Regions from separate parts of the Methylophaga sp. UBA3613 genome, predicted to be linked through region 2. Evidence: predicted binding sites of a transcription regulator. Region 2 holds the regulator's gene; the other holds the start of a gene.
What was found. The regulator FNR, encoded in region 2, switches genes on or off when oxygen is low (the NO sensors DNR and NnrR bind a similar motif). The targets are predictions, from matches to a motif close to TTGATNTANATCAA.

Region 1 (7,469 bases), on a different contig from region 2:
AGTTGTCGCTATCGGTGACGAAATCGATGTACAGGTTCTGAAATTTGATAAAGAACGTGAACGTGTATCGCTAGGCCTGAAACAGTTGGGCGACGATCCATGGAAAGATATCGCACGTCGTTATCCAAACAGCACCCGCATCCAGGGTAAAGTCACTAACATTGCTGACTACGGTTGCTTTGTTGAAATCGAAGATGGCGTTGAAGGTTTGGTTCACATGTCTGAAATGGACTGGACCAACAAAAACGTTCACCCTTCTAAACTGGTTACTTTGGGTGATGAAGTTGAAGTTATGGTTCTGGATATTGACGCTGAACGACGTCGTATCTCACTGGGTATCAAACAGTGCCAGACTAACCCTTGGGAAGAGTTCTCAATGACTCATAACAAAGGTGATAAAGTCAGCGGCGCTATCAAATCAATCACTGATTTCGGTATCTTCATTGGTCTGGATGGTGGCATTGACGGCCTGATCCACTTGTCAGACATCTCTTGGGAAGAAGAAAACGAAGAATTAATTCGTGACTTCAAAAAAGGCGATGAAGTGGAAGCGGTTGTATTGGCGATTGACCCTGAACGTGAACGGATTTCACTGGGTATCAAACAATTGCAGGACGATCCGTTCTCAGCTTATCTGTCTGAACACCCACGTGGCACCGTTGTGACTGGTAAAGTCATTGCAGTTGATGCTAAAGGTGCAACGATTGAATTGGCTGAAGGTGTTGAAGGTTACGTTCGCGTAGCTGATATCGCACGTGAGCGTATCGAAGATGCCAGCAAAGTGCTGAATATCGGTGATGAAGTTGAAGCTAAATTTACAGGAATGTCTCGCAAGGATCGCACGCTGACTCTGTCAATCAAAGCTAAGGATGATCAGGAAGAATCTGAAGCAGTGAAAGAGTACAGTAATGTTAGTTCCGGCAATACCACTTTAGGTGATTTGCTGAAAGAACAGATGAATCAGAAAGACAGCTAATCTGATCATTGGGTGAGCATCCGGTCAGGCCGGATGCTCATTTTCTTGTTATACAGCTGCCTTTTTATTTAAGGCATAACCCAAAAGTCTACTGCCGGGAATCTAGGAAATTATGACCAAGTCTGATTTGATAGAAATACTATCCGAAAAACAATCTCTATTGAATTACCGAGACGTTGAACTAGCGGTGAAGTTAATTCTTGAACAGATGAGCGATTGTCTGTCACGTGGTGATCGTATTGAGATCAGAGGGTTTGGCAGTTTCACCTTGCATCATCGTCCACCAAGAGTAGGACGTAATCCAAAAAGCGGTGAATCCGTTAAACTTGATGAAAAATATGTACCACACTTTAAACCCGGAAAAGAATTACGCGATCGCGTTAATAATGCCGCTGGTTTTTAACAAAAATGAAAATTAGTCAGGAAGCCGTTACTGACGCTCTTGTAATTAAAAGTTATGGCGACGGCTTTCTACTGATTCAAGCTCCAAATCAAATTCCACAACAAATAACACATGACTGTGTTTTATCTCCTGAAGGTGTATTCGATGCACTGGATCTCCAAACTCTCGCTGAACAGTCTAGCGATTCTCAAATTGAGATAATAAAATCCTTCAATGCTGACGTTGTCATTATGGTGAATAACGAAGGTATTACTCCCAATATATTACAAATTACTGGCAACCTGGCACAGTATGGGATCTCACTGGAAACCATGTCACTTGGCGCTGCTTGCCGTACCTATAACTTGCTGTTGAATGAAGGCAGAAAACCAATAGTATTGATTTACTTTTACAATTAATGCGGATGACGACTAATGCACCGCAATTGAACAAGTAAATAACCATATTAAACATATGGATTAAATCATTGTTTTTACGTTACTTATTAGCTTCTGCTGAAATAGCTTTTTTGCTAATACTTGACCCCGTCAGATGAAGTCAGGAAAATTCTCCTATTTGGATAACTTCAAGCCAGTGAAAGTAGAAGCAAAACCAGCAAAATTGATCTGGATCACGGATTTGAAATCATCAACCTAGTTGTTTTGCGGTAAAATTCATTAGCTGGAACGTTAGGCAGAATGAAATGGGGTTCTGTTTTCTTAATAAAGAAACAGTGAAAGAGTTTTCATGAAAGAGAAGGTGTGATCGCTATGCAGGCGAAACAACAGTACAACTTTGAAGTGGTCAAATGGTTCGCCTATATGGCGTGTGTCTATTTGGTTGCTGGAACAGGTATGGGTGTATTTATTGCATCGCAGTTAGCCTGGCCAGATTTGAATTTTGATAATCCGTATATCAGTTTTGGTCGACTACGCCCATTACATACCAATACGGTTATCTTTGCGTTTGGTGGTTCGACTTTGATGGCGACAGCATTTTATGTTGTTCAACGCACCTCTGGCGTCAGACTGTGGAGTGATAAATTGGCATGGTTCACCTTCTGGGGCTGGAACCTGATTATTCTCGGAGCCATCATTACTCTGCCTTTAGGTCTGACTCAATCAAAAGAATATGCTGAACTGGAATGGCCGCTGGATATTTTAATTGCGGTGGTTTGGATTGCCTACATGTTCAATTTCATCATGACCTTATCGATCCGAAAGGTTTCGCATATCTATGTTGCCAACTGGTTCTTCCTGGCAATGATGATCATGATTACCTACCTCCATGTAGTCAATAGTCTGTCTATTCCCGTCAGTATGTGGAAATCCTATTCCATTTTCTCCGGGGTTCAGGATGCGATGATTCAATGGTGGTGGGGTCATAACGCTGTTGGTTTCTTCCTGACTGCTGGTTTCCTAGGCATCATGTATTACTTCGTACCTAAACAGGCAAACCGTCCGGTTTACTCGTACCGCCTGTCAGTTATCCACTTCTGGGCGCTGGTATTCGGTTATGTCTGGTTGGGGGCTCACCATCTTCAATATACCGCTCTGCCAGATTGGACCGGTTCACTGGGTGCAGCCATTTCCCTTGCGATGATTATTCCTTCATGGGGTGGTGCGTTAAACGGTATGTTTACCCTGAGCGGTGCGTGGGACAAATTACGTACAGACTATATTTTACGTTTCCTGATTGTCTCTTTGGCGTTCTATGCGATGTCAACTTTCGAAGGTCCGGTTATGGCTTCGAAAACCGTAAATGCGTTGTCACATTACACTGACTGGACTATCGGTCACGTTCATTCAGGCGCACTTGGTTGGGTTGCAATGGTTTCTGTGGGTGCCTTGTACCATATGGTCGAACGTATGTGGGGTACAACCATGTATTCAGTCAAACTGGTCAATCTGCATTTCTGGATGGCGACTATTGGTACCGCAATTTACATCACTGCAATGTGGGTGTCCGGTATCATGCAAGGCCTGATGTGGCGTGCATACGATGAATATGGCAATTTGGCCTACACCTTTGTTGAGTCTGTAGCACAAATGCATCCTTATTACGCGATGCGTGCAATTGGTGGACTGATTTTCTTCCTGGGTGCGGTCATCATGCTGTTTAACGTAACAGTGACTATTCGCCGCGCGATTGCAAAACCGTCCGCCGAAATGGCAACTGCAGCGAATATTTGAGGGTATCAGCATGGCTAAAAAATCTAATAAACGCATTAGCTTTCAAGAGTGGGTTGAACAAAATGTGTGGGGGCTGGTGCTAGCGACGGCTTTGGTAGTGTCAGTCGGTGGTATTGTCGAGATCGTTCCATTGTTCTATTTGGATAATACTTTTGAGGATGATGTTTTTCCAGAATACGAAGAACTGCAGGGTGTACGTCCATACACTGCACTTGAGCTAGCTGGACGTGACATTTATCAGCGGGAAGGTTGCTATCTGTGTCATTCACAAATGGTACGTCCATTCCGTGATGAAAAAGATCGTTATGGTCATTATTCATTGGCTGTTGAGTCCAAATATGACCACCCATTTCAGTGGGGTTCCAAGCGTACCGGTCCTGATTTAGCGCGTGTTGGTGGTAAATACTCTGATGCATGGCATATTCAGCATTTGCGTGACCCGCGTTCTGTTGTACCTGAATCCGTTATGCCTAGATATCCTTGGCTGGACAAATCCACCATCGATGGTGAAGGCATGGTTAAGCGACTCAAAGCAATGAAAGTCCTGGGGGTTCCTTACAGTGATGAAGAAATTCTGGGAGCAGCAGAATTCGTAGAAGGCAAAACTGAAATGGATGCTCTGGTCGCTTATCTGCAAGTGCTTGGCACCATGATTCAATTTGAACCAGGAAGAGATTACCGTGAGTGATTTTCTGTCTTATTTTAAGACAAACTGGTCTGCAATGACCGTAAGCGATTGGGTGGGTACCATTCTGACGGTTGTTATTTTCTTACTGATGTTTGGTATGTATTTCTGGGTGTTACGCCCTAAAAACAAAGAAAAACTTGAATCGCATCGTGACTTGCCACTGAGAGATGACGATATAAATTCGGAGAAAAATGATGGCTGATAACAATAAAAACCCAAATGAATGTCCTGATACCGGACATGAATGGGATGGCATCAGAGAATTGACTAATCCACCGCCGCGTTGGTGGACAATAGCTTTATACCTGAGCGGTTTGTTAGTGCTGGTGTATTTTATTCTTTATCCTTCTCTGCCATTAGTGAATGGAAACACCGAAGGTATTCTGGGCTGGACGCAGATCAATGAATACAAGGATGACATGGCAAAAATTCAGGAAAAACGTGCACCTTTTGAAGATCGTATTGCTGCAATGTCAGCAGAAGAAATTCTCGAAGATGATGAGCTGTTACGCTATGCAGTAGGTTCAAGCAAAGTGCTTTATGGTGACAATTGTGCCGCTTGTCATGGTGTGGGTGGATATCCTCAACCTGGTTCGGGATATCCTATCCTGGCTGATGATGACTGGTTGTACGGTGGAACGGTAAACAAGATCATTGAAACCCTGGCCAAAGGTCGTCAAGGAATGATGCCAGCACATGCTGAGCTGTTAACCGAAGAAGAAGTGGATGGTCTGGTTGAATTCGTGTTGAGTAACTCGGCTGGTGAAGCCACCGAAGCGCAATGGAAACTTTACAACGAAAAAGGTTGTGTAGCATGCCATGGTGCAGATGCTAAAGGCATTCAGCAATTAGGCTCGGCTAACTTATCAGATAAAGTCTGGCGCTTTTCTGGGGAACCGGATGAAATTCGCCATACGATTCTTCACGGCGTAAATGCTGCGAATGATCCAAAGACTCGTATTGCAGTAATGCCAGCCTGGAATGAAAAGCTTGCCGTACGTTTGGAAGCAGAAGAATACGGTGATGATCCTGAAGAATATTATGAAGGTGATGAAACTCAACGGCTTTCAGAAACTGAAATCAAAAAACTGGCTGTTTATGTCCATCAACTCGGTGGTGGCGTAGAGTAGACTCAAGCTAACGTAATTACGAGTCGATAGATTCAAGGAGATTGATATGGGTTTAGATGCTGTAGCGATTGGTGCGATTGTAAGTCTTGTATTGACAATTGTTGTGATTGGCGTGATTGCCTACAAGGTCGTTAAAAACATGGAAGACAGTTCCAACGATAATTGACAGAGCGACGAATCAAAAAAAGCCGATTTTGTCGGCTTTTTTTGTACGTCAAAAGCTAAATTAGTAAATGCTTATATTATTTGGCGTGGTATAATTCCATCGGATAAGTTGCCTGTGAGGTACAAACTGTGTCGGAACAACTGAAGTCAGCAGAGCTCAATATTAATGACATCTATGATGAGGTCTCTGACTGGCATGTTAATGCCGGTGGCACTAAGGTCGTAGCAAAGCGGATGTCTGGTCGTTTCAGACGCCTTAAATGGTTTGGTATGTCGGTCTGGTTAATTTTCTTTATTGGGCCTTACCTACGCTGGAACGGCCAACAGGCAATTCTTTTCGATATCCCCAATCGTCAATTCAACTTTTTAGATATCACCATTTTCCCACAAGATATCTGGATGCTTTCCCTTACATTATTGTTCTTTGCCATATTGTTGGCGGCAGTAACCAGTATTGCGGGTCGGGTATTCTGTGGTTATTTCTGTTTTCAAACTGTCTGGACCGATGTTTTTACCTTTATCGAAACCCGTATTGAAGGTGATACACCTCAAAAAGCGATGAAGTTTAAAAACTCACCGAATACCATCAGCAAAGTCTCCCGCATTGTTCTGAAACATGCTTTATGGTTGTCAATTGCCTTACTGACTGGCGTTACCTTTGCTGCCTGGTTTACCGATGCGTATCAACTCTGGTATGACTATTTTCATCTGCAGGCGTCATTAGCTGCCTGGATAGTCCTGGCTATGTTTACTATTGGAACATATATCTTTGCTGGATTTATGCGTGAGCAGGTCTGTTTCTGGCTATGCCCATATGCCCGTCTGCAAGGAGTTATGTATGATCAGGATACCGTGCTGCCAGCATATGATGCCGAACGTGGCGAACCCCGTGGTAAGCTTAAAAAAGGTGCTATGGACTCTAGTAAAGGCAGCTGTATCGATTGCAAGGTGTGTGTTGCAGTATGTCCTACCGGAATTGATATACGTAAGGGGCAACAAGAGGGATGTATCACCTGTGGTATGTGTATTGATGCCTGTGACAGTATTATGGACAAAACCAATCAGCCTCGTGGTCTGATTCGTTATGCGTCATACAAGGATTTACATCACAATGCTCAACCGGCCCCGTTATATAAACGTCCGAGAGTTATTATTTATTCATTTATATTGATGATGGCAATGTCTGGCGTTGGTTATGGATTTGCCACGCTCTCGTCGACAGAGTTTCAGGTTATTCACAATCGACAACCGGTATTTGTTCAGCTAAGTGATGGATCTATTCAGAACCGTTACACACTTAAAATGCTTAACAAAACCAATAAAACCATGGAAGTTCAGTATGGCATCAGTGGTTTGGAAGGCGCCACTTTGCATGGTATTGACCACAGCGTTATTATTGAACCCGGTAAGGTTATTCCATTACAGGCACTGGTTAGAGTGCCAGATGGAGAACTCAACACAGAACTTGAACACCTGACTTTTATTGCTAATGTCGTTTCCAACCCGGGTGTTTCTGTCCAGTATGAAAGTGTCTTTATGGGGCCGAAATGATGGCAATCTCACAAGAAAATAATCAAGCACTGAAAAATCCATGGGTCTTAGGTTTTCTCGCTTTTTTGTGCACGTTTGTCACGATGAATATCATATTTATCTACCTGGCATTTAAGTCGCCACCAAATCTGGTCGTCGATAATTACTATGAGCGAGGCAAGGCTTACGCTGAGAAAGATATGCAGCTTGAACAGGAAAATAAGCTCGGCTGGAGCGGGGTTATTATGGTTCCGGCAAATAACCGGGTCAATCAGCGTCAGGCTTATGAAGTGCTGATCCAAGGAAAAAATTCTACAACTGTAGAATTGGATTCTGTCAGCTTATTCGCTTATCGCCCTTCAGATCAGCGTGAAGATTTTTCGGTTGAAATGAATCCTATTGGTCT
Region 2 (7,469 bases):
CAAGCCATCGTTTCCCCAATTGACCTGTTCCAGCCATGCCGTCATAAACGTACCTCAATGCCTTGTTCTGCCATTTGCTGCTTGGCTTCGCCGACAGTATGTTCACCGAAATGAAAGATGCTGGCGGCCAGTACCGCATCGGCATGACCTAATTTGATACCATCAGTCAGATCCTGCAATTTACCCACACCACCAGAGGCTATCACCGGTACCACAACCGCATCACTGACAGCTCGGGTTAGCTCTAAATCAAAACCGGATTTGGTGCCATCACGATCCATACTGGTCAGTAAAATTTCGCCAGCGCCAAGCTCAACCATTTTTTTGGCCCACTCTACGGCATCAATGCCGGTTGGTTGGCGACCACCATGGGTAAAAATTTCCCATCTTGGTGTCTGACCCTCTGCAGAAACACGTTTGGCATCAATAGCGACCACGATGCATTGCGAACCAAATTTTTCGGCAGCTTCACGAACAAAATCCGGGTTTTTAACCGCTGCAGAGTTAATACCAACTTTATCTGCGCCAGCATTCAGCATGCGACGAATATCCGCTACAGTTCGAATGCCACCACCAACCGTCAGTGGAATAAATACCTGACTGGCAACAGCTTTGACAACATCTTCCATGGTGTCACGGTTGTGATGTGTGGCAGTGATATCCAGAAAAGTCAGTTCATCTGCGCCCTGTTCATCATAACGTTTGGCAATTTCAACTGGATCGCCGGCATCACGTATATCGACAAACTGCACACCTTTTACGACACGACCGGCATCAACATCAAGACAGGGAATTATGCGTTTTGCCAGTGCCATATCAGAACTGTAACGGTGGATTCAAACGATCAGCCAGCGATTGACCTTCCGCCAGATCGATGGTGCCTTCATAGATTGCACGGCCGATAATGGCCCCCATAACACCTTCTGATTCGTAATGGCAAAGGGCCTTGATATCGTCATAGTTGCTGACACCGCCGGAAGCAATTACCGGGATATTAATGGCGCGAGCAAGGTCACGAGTGGACTCAAGATTAACACCCTGCATCATGCCGTCTCGGCTGATATCGGTGTAAATAATAGCCTCAACACCATCCTGTTCAAACTGTTGGGCAATATCGATGACATCGTGATTGGACAACTTGGACCAGCCATCGATTGCAACCTTGCCGTCTTTGGCGTCGAGACCAACAATAATATGACCCGGAAACTCGGCACAAACATCGCCAACGAAATGCGGAGCATTGATGGCTTTTGTGCCAATAATGACATAGCGAACACCAGCATCCAGGTAGGTTTGGATGGTGTCTTCATCACGAATGCCACCACCAACCTGTACATCAAGATCAGGAAATGCAGCGCAAATTCGATGAATAACATCAGCGTTAACCGGATTACCCGCAAAAGCACCGTCCAGATCCACCATGTGCAAACGTTTGGCACCGGCTTCAACCCATCTGGTTGCAACCGCCAGCGGATCTTCTGAAAATACGGTGTTATCTTCCATGCGTCCCTGACGCAATCGAACGCAGTGACCCTCTTTAAGATCAATGGCAGGGATTAATAACATAACGCTTTCTCCATCAAACAAAATGTCAGGACTGACCGTCCCAATTAATAAAATTTTTCAATAACTGTAAGCCGGCATGCTGGCTTTTTTCGGGGTGAAACTGTACTGCAAAAAGGTTTTCATGCGCCAACGCTGCTGCAAAAGGTAAAGCGTAATGACTACGACCAGAGATTTTGGTTTCATCGGCGGGCTGTACATAAAAACTATGAACAAAATAAAAGCGACTATTCTGTGGTATATCTTGCCATAAGGGGTGGACGCAGGTTTGTTCGACTTCATTCCAGCCCATGTGTGGTACTTTCAGGCCCTGCTCAACCGCTTCTTTAAAATACAGAACGTCACCTTCAATGATGTCCAATCCAGCCGAGCCTTGGTTTTCCTGACTATGCGTTAATAAAGCCTGCATACCCAGACAAATTCCCAGAAAAGGTTTTTTGCTGGCCATTTCACAGATGAGCCTGTCGAGTTCAAGTTTTTTGAGTTCCGCCATACAGTCACGAATCGCGCCGACACCCGGGAATACGATGTGATCTGCTGCCCGAATCTCTGACGGATCAGCGGTAACGAGAATTTTAGTGTGGTTATCAGCTACGGCTTCCAATGCTTTGGAGACTGAGCGTAAATTACCCATGCCGTAATCAATAACTGCAACGCAACGCATAAAACAAAGACCTGCTCTAGAATGTGAGAGTTATAAAATCGTTAACCGATTATAATGCGCCCTTGGTGGATGGCAATTGCTGTAAGGCTCGTTCATCTAATGTGACAGCCATTCGCAGGGCCCGACCGAACGCTTTAAAAATGGTTTCAGCAATATGATGCGCATTTCGGCCTTTAAGATTATCAATATGCAATGTAATACCGGCATGATTGACTAAACCCTGAAAGAATTCATAAAACAAATCAACATCAAATTCACCGATTTTGTCTCGAGTAAATGTCACATCGAATTCAAAGCCGGGTCGGCCAGATAAATCCAATACTACACGAGACAAAGCTTCATCCAGTGGGACATAGGAATGACCATAACGGACCACACCTTTTTTATCCCCCAGCGCTTTTTTTAATGCCTGACCAATTGTGATACCAACATCCTCAACGGTATGATGAGCATCAATGTGCAGATCGCCTTTGGCGTTGATTTGCAGGTCGAATAAACCGTGACGGGCAATCTGTTCCATCATGTGATCAAGGAATGGCACGCCGGTTTCGGATTGAAATTTTCCGCTTCCATCCAGATTGATGGAGACTTCAATTTGAGTTTCGAGCGTGTTACGCGCAACAGTGGCGCTACGAACGGTCATTTGCTTTCCTGAAAACTGAAATAAAAACAAATAATAACTGTTTCAGTGGCGGGTTTGAAGCGTTATCATGTCCTGTGACTTTTTTACGGATAATAAAATGACACAAGCTCGGGTGATTACGCCATTATTTGAGGACTTGGCTAAGGTTGAACATCATCATCAGCTCGCCTGTCAATCATGTGCTTTGTATCGGTTATGCCTGCCCTTGGGGCTGCATCGGGATGACCTGACCAAGCTCGATCAAATCATTAAACGCAGTGCTGGATATAAACGCCACCAGATTCTGTTTGAACCCTCCTCTACTTTTAAAACAATCTTTGTTGTTCGTTCTGGTTCGTTCAAAACCACGATCTCTGCGACGGATGGGCGCGAACAGGTCACCAACTTTTATTTCCCCGGTGAATTTATTGGTATGGATGCAATTTACCAGCAACGTTATTTATCCACAGCCCGGGCACTTGAAGCCAGCAGTGTTTGCGAATTGCCTTATGAGCGCCTGCAGGAATTCAGTGCGACTATCCCGGAGTTGCAAAATCAATTGATGACCCGTTTGAGCAAAGAATTGTCATCGGATAAAAATTTATTATTGTCTCTCGGCAAAAAAACCGCCCAGGAAAAGCTGATTAGTTTTTTACTGTCTCTATCACAGCGTTTCAGTGAACGTGGTTACTCGTCGATGTCATTTCAATTGACCATGTCCCGAGGGGATATTGCCAACCATCTGGGATTGGCGATTGAAACGGTCAGTCGTTTATTTACCCAGTTACAGGATCAGCAGTTATTGTCGATTCAGGGCAAAGAAGTAACGATTTTAGACCTGCCAGCATTAAAACAACGCTGCGGATAGCCTGAACCACACTTTATTGACCTGGATCAATGTTGATCTCCAGATACTCCGTATGATCTGAAATTGTGTTCCACAACAGATCATTATTCGGAGTCGTGCCATGAAAAAAATTCCCCTGATTTCCTCAATCCTACTTGCTGCTGGTCTTGCCAGCCCTGTTTCAACTGTGATGGCTTATGAGGCCGGTGACTGGTTAATTCGGGGACGGGTTATCAATGTGAATCCAAATGATAGCAGCGGCACTCTCAGCCTCAATGGTGCAGATACTGGATTAAAAGGGGTAAAAGTCGATAGCGATACGGTTCCAGAACTGGATATTACCTATATGATCAACCGCAACTGGGGTGTAGAGCTGATTTTAGGCTATTCAGAACATACCGTTACCGGGGAGAAAAATTGGGGAGTGCTCGGTGATGTTATTGATACCAAAGTACTGCCACCCACATTGACGCTGCAATATCACTTTTTGCCAGGCTCAAATATTCGTCCTTATATCGGGGCTGGGGTGAACTACACCTATTTCTTTGATGAAGAAGTTCCGAGCAGTTCTTTACTTAGCAGTCCAGGCGATAAGGTCAAACTGGACAGCTCCTGGGGTTGGGCTGCACAAGCCGGGGTAGATATTGCCATCAATCAGGATTGGTTTATCAATATGGATGTCAAATATCTGGACATTGATACGACAGCCAGTTTCAAAAATGTACTTGGCACCAATAGCGCAAAAATTGATGCTGATATTGATCCCTTTGTTTATGGTATCGGTATAGGCCGCCGTTTCTAAATTCCTCTCTAAGGCCCTAAAAAAGCCCTCCTGATGGAGGGCTTTTTTTATTCCTGGCTTTGTGGTGTGACTAATGTTTTCAGCCTGACGCCACATAGAGTCAATACAGCAAAATAAACAATTGCAGAAGTCGTTATCAGCCCCATCAATATGCCAAACCGATGCCAGCCACTCCAGCTTATCCAATCGCCATTAATCGGCGTTACCCATAACAAGAACGCTATTAATACGATATTGGCGAGCAGCATACGGATAAAAAATAAGCCCCAGCCAGCGATAGGTTGATAGACCGCTTTTTTTCGAAGTGTGTAATACAGTAAGCCAGCATTGAGCATCGCTGATAAAGCTGTGGCTAAAGCCAGCCCCACATGGGCCAGATAAATCATCAACACAATGTTCAGTCCCATATTGCTTATCATCGCAATAATGCCGATTTTGACAGGGGTTTTGGTGTCCTGACGGGCATAAAAGCCCGGTGCAAGTACCTTGATAAAAATAAATGGCAATAAGCCCAAACCATATGCCATCAAGCTTAATGATGCCTGATGGGCATCATTTGGCGTGAATTCGCCATATTGAAACAAGGTAAGCAACAACGGTTCAGCAAGAATAATCAGGCCGATAGCGGCTGGTGTACCGATTAAAAATACCCAGCGTAACGCCCAGTCAATGGTGTGTGAGAACTCCTGCATGGAGGCTGTGGCGTGTTTCTTAGATAGATTGGGTAAAATGACAGTGGCCAGTGCAATCCCCAGAATGCCTAATGGAAATTCGACCAGTCGATCAGAATAATACAGCCATGAAATGCTGCCGGTGATGAGAAAAGAAGCCAGTAACGTATCCAGCAATAAGTTGATTTGTGAAACCGATACACCAAACATGGCTGGTATCATCAGTCGCAGAATTTTTTGCACACCTTCATCTTTCCAGGCCCAATGTGGTTTTGGCAAACTGCCAATTTTCATTAAAAATGGCATTTGAAACAGTAGCTGCACTACCCCGCCGATAAACACCCCCCAGGCAAGCGCTTTTACCGGTTCATCCAGATGTGGTGCCAGCCATAACGCACAGCTAATCATTGAAATGTTGAGAAAAACCGGTGTAAATGCCGGCACGGCAAACTTACCAAAGCTGTTTAAAATGGAGCTGGCCAATGCGGTAAGTGAAACGAACAGTATGTATGGAAAAGTAATCCTTAACAGTTCTCTGGCCAGTTGTAATTTTTCAGGCTGATCAATAAATCCTGGAGCAAAAATCAGAATAATTATTGGGGCGGCGATTACTCCTATCAGCGTAATAAAAAATAGTACGCCTGTAAGAGTCCCACTGGTTGCGGCAATAAGCTGTTTCAGATCCTTGTCACCGCGTTCGCGATATTCAGCAAGAACAGGGATAAACGCTTGTGAAAAAGCACCTTCTGCAAACAGGCGACGGAGAAAATTTGGAATCTTAAAGGCAACAAAAAATACGTCAGCGCCCATCCCTGCCCCAAGAAGTCTGGCAATGACAATATCTCGAACAAATCCCAAAATGCGGGATAAAAAGGTCATTAAACTGACAACCAAGGTAGACTTAAGCAGTTTTTCTTTCATAGTCGCTTATTTTATTGGATAAACGCTTTCAGCGTGTGAGGCGCTAAAAATGCAAAATATGTTTAAAAATGTTCATTCTAAGCGTTTTTTGCTGACATATCTTAGCTTGGTTGTTTTATTGCTATTGCTTTTTTTAACACTGAGTCAGCAGCCGCCGCCAGCAGAGTCATCAAATAGCAGCAGTTCTATGTTGACAGTCTTTGAGCCAACCTTGGAAATACCCCAGTTTCTTGCTTATACCAGTGATCATTCCGTATTTACCAATGATGCTTTTTCGGGCAAGTGGAGCTTTGTTTATATTCCGTCTGTTGGCTGCCATGATTGTGAGGCTATTTTCCGTGTATTAAAAAACCTTAAAGATGGGCTAGCAAATCGATCAGTTCAACTGGTGCTTATAGATATTGGTGGCCAGCAAATAGATGAACTGACTGCACTTGTCCATTCCCATGATGTTGATGCTCGAATTATCACTGTTAATGGCACACCATCGGAAAATAAATCGTTAAAGAATTTTTTTACCAGAAGCAGAGCCTACCCCGAACAGGACCTGGAAAATGCCGTTTTTTTAATCAATCCAAGAGCTTTGCTTGCCGCAAGGTTTCAAGCACCTTTTACCTCGGTGTTAATCCGTCAAAGCTTTATACAACTGCGTTCAGATTATGCGGTTAACCATTAATCAGATGTTTCGTCCATTGCTTCAGCAAAACTCAAGGCAAGCTGTTCAAGTGTACTGGTTCGGCGAAAGCTAGGACGCCACACCAGGCCAATTTCACGTTTTGCCAGACTATCCTGTTTTAACGGTCGCAAACAGATATCGGCATGACGCACCATATCGGAATTAATAGCCATTTGTGGAATCAAGGTAATCCCTAAACCGCTTGCCACCATTTCTATCAGCGTGTACAAGCTGGTCGCCTGTACACTGCGCCGTTGTGCTGAAGCGGGTAATTGACAGGCACTGATAGCATGCTCACGCATACAATGCCCTTCGGCTAATAGTAATAACTCGTTTATTGGCAGTTGATGTGGTTGCAGTGACTCATATTTGCTTAAACTATGTTGTCGGGGTAAGGCTACCCAAAAGGCTTCTTGTGAGATTACCCGGTAATTCAAATTTCGCGTATTGAACGGAAAGGCTAGTATTGCTACATCAATGGTGCCATTTTCTACTTGTACTAATAATCTTTCCGACTGATCTTCAATCAGTAAAACCTCTAACTCTGGTAATTGTTTACGAATTTTGGGCAATACACGGGGCAGTAGAAACGGACTAATAGTGGGGATAACGCCAATTCTGATTCTGCCGGCTAAAGGATTTTTCTCAGCTTGCGCCAAATCCACCAAATCATCACTTAAAGAGAGAATTTGTCGGGCGCGGT

Region 1: a site for FNR is predicted at 1,980-1,993, ahead of ccoN (cytochrome-c oxidase, cbb3-type subunit I). Genes of this name have one in related genera too.

What each region holds. Positions count from the first base shown of each region.
Region 1 covers NZ_DFLS01000008.1:240,919-248,387, forward strand. The annotation lists gene rpsA (30S ribosomal protein S1) at 1-976, shown strand, start outside; gene B3S93_RS11025 (integration host factor subunit beta) at 1,089-1,379, shown strand; gene B3S93_RS11030 (MTH938/NDUFAF3 family protein) at 1,385-1,777, shown strand; gene ccoN (cytochrome-c oxidase, cbb3-type subunit I) at 2,129-3,550, shown strand; gene ccoO (cytochrome-c oxidase, cbb3-type subunit II) at 3,561-4,238, shown strand; gene B3S93_RS11045 (cbb3-type cytochrome c oxidase subunit 3) at 4,231-4,440, shown strand; gene ccoP (cytochrome-c oxidase, cbb3-type subunit III) at 4,433-5,368, shown strand; gene ccoG (cytochrome c oxidase accessory protein CcoG) at 5,663-7,084, shown strand; gene B3S93_RS11060 (FixH family protein) at 7,081-7,469, shown strand, end outside.
Region 2 covers NZ_DFLS01000007.1:183,467-190,935, forward strand. The annotation lists gene hisI (phosphoribosyl-AMP cyclohydrolase) at 1-45, opposite strand, end outside; gene hisF (imidazole glycerol phosphate synthase subunit HisF) at 42-815, opposite strand; gene hisA (1-(5-phosphoribosyl)-5-[(5-phosphoribosylamino)methylideneamino]imidazole-4-carboxamide isomerase) at 817-1,566, opposite strand; gene hisH (imidazole glycerol phosphate synthase subunit HisH) at 1,592-2,227, opposite strand; gene hisB (imidazoleglycerol-phosphate dehydratase HisB) at 2,277-2,870, opposite strand; gene fnr (fumarate/nitrate reduction transcriptional regulator Fnr) at 2,968-3,717, shown strand; gene B3S93_RS09540 (OmpW/AlkL family protein) at 3,818-4,498, shown strand; gene murJ (murein biosynthesis integral membrane protein MurJ) at 4,546-6,090, opposite strand; gene B3S93_RS09550 (hypothetical protein) at 6,278-6,766, shown strand; gene B3S93_RS09555 (hydrogen peroxide-inducible genes activator) at 6,763-7,469, opposite strand, start outside.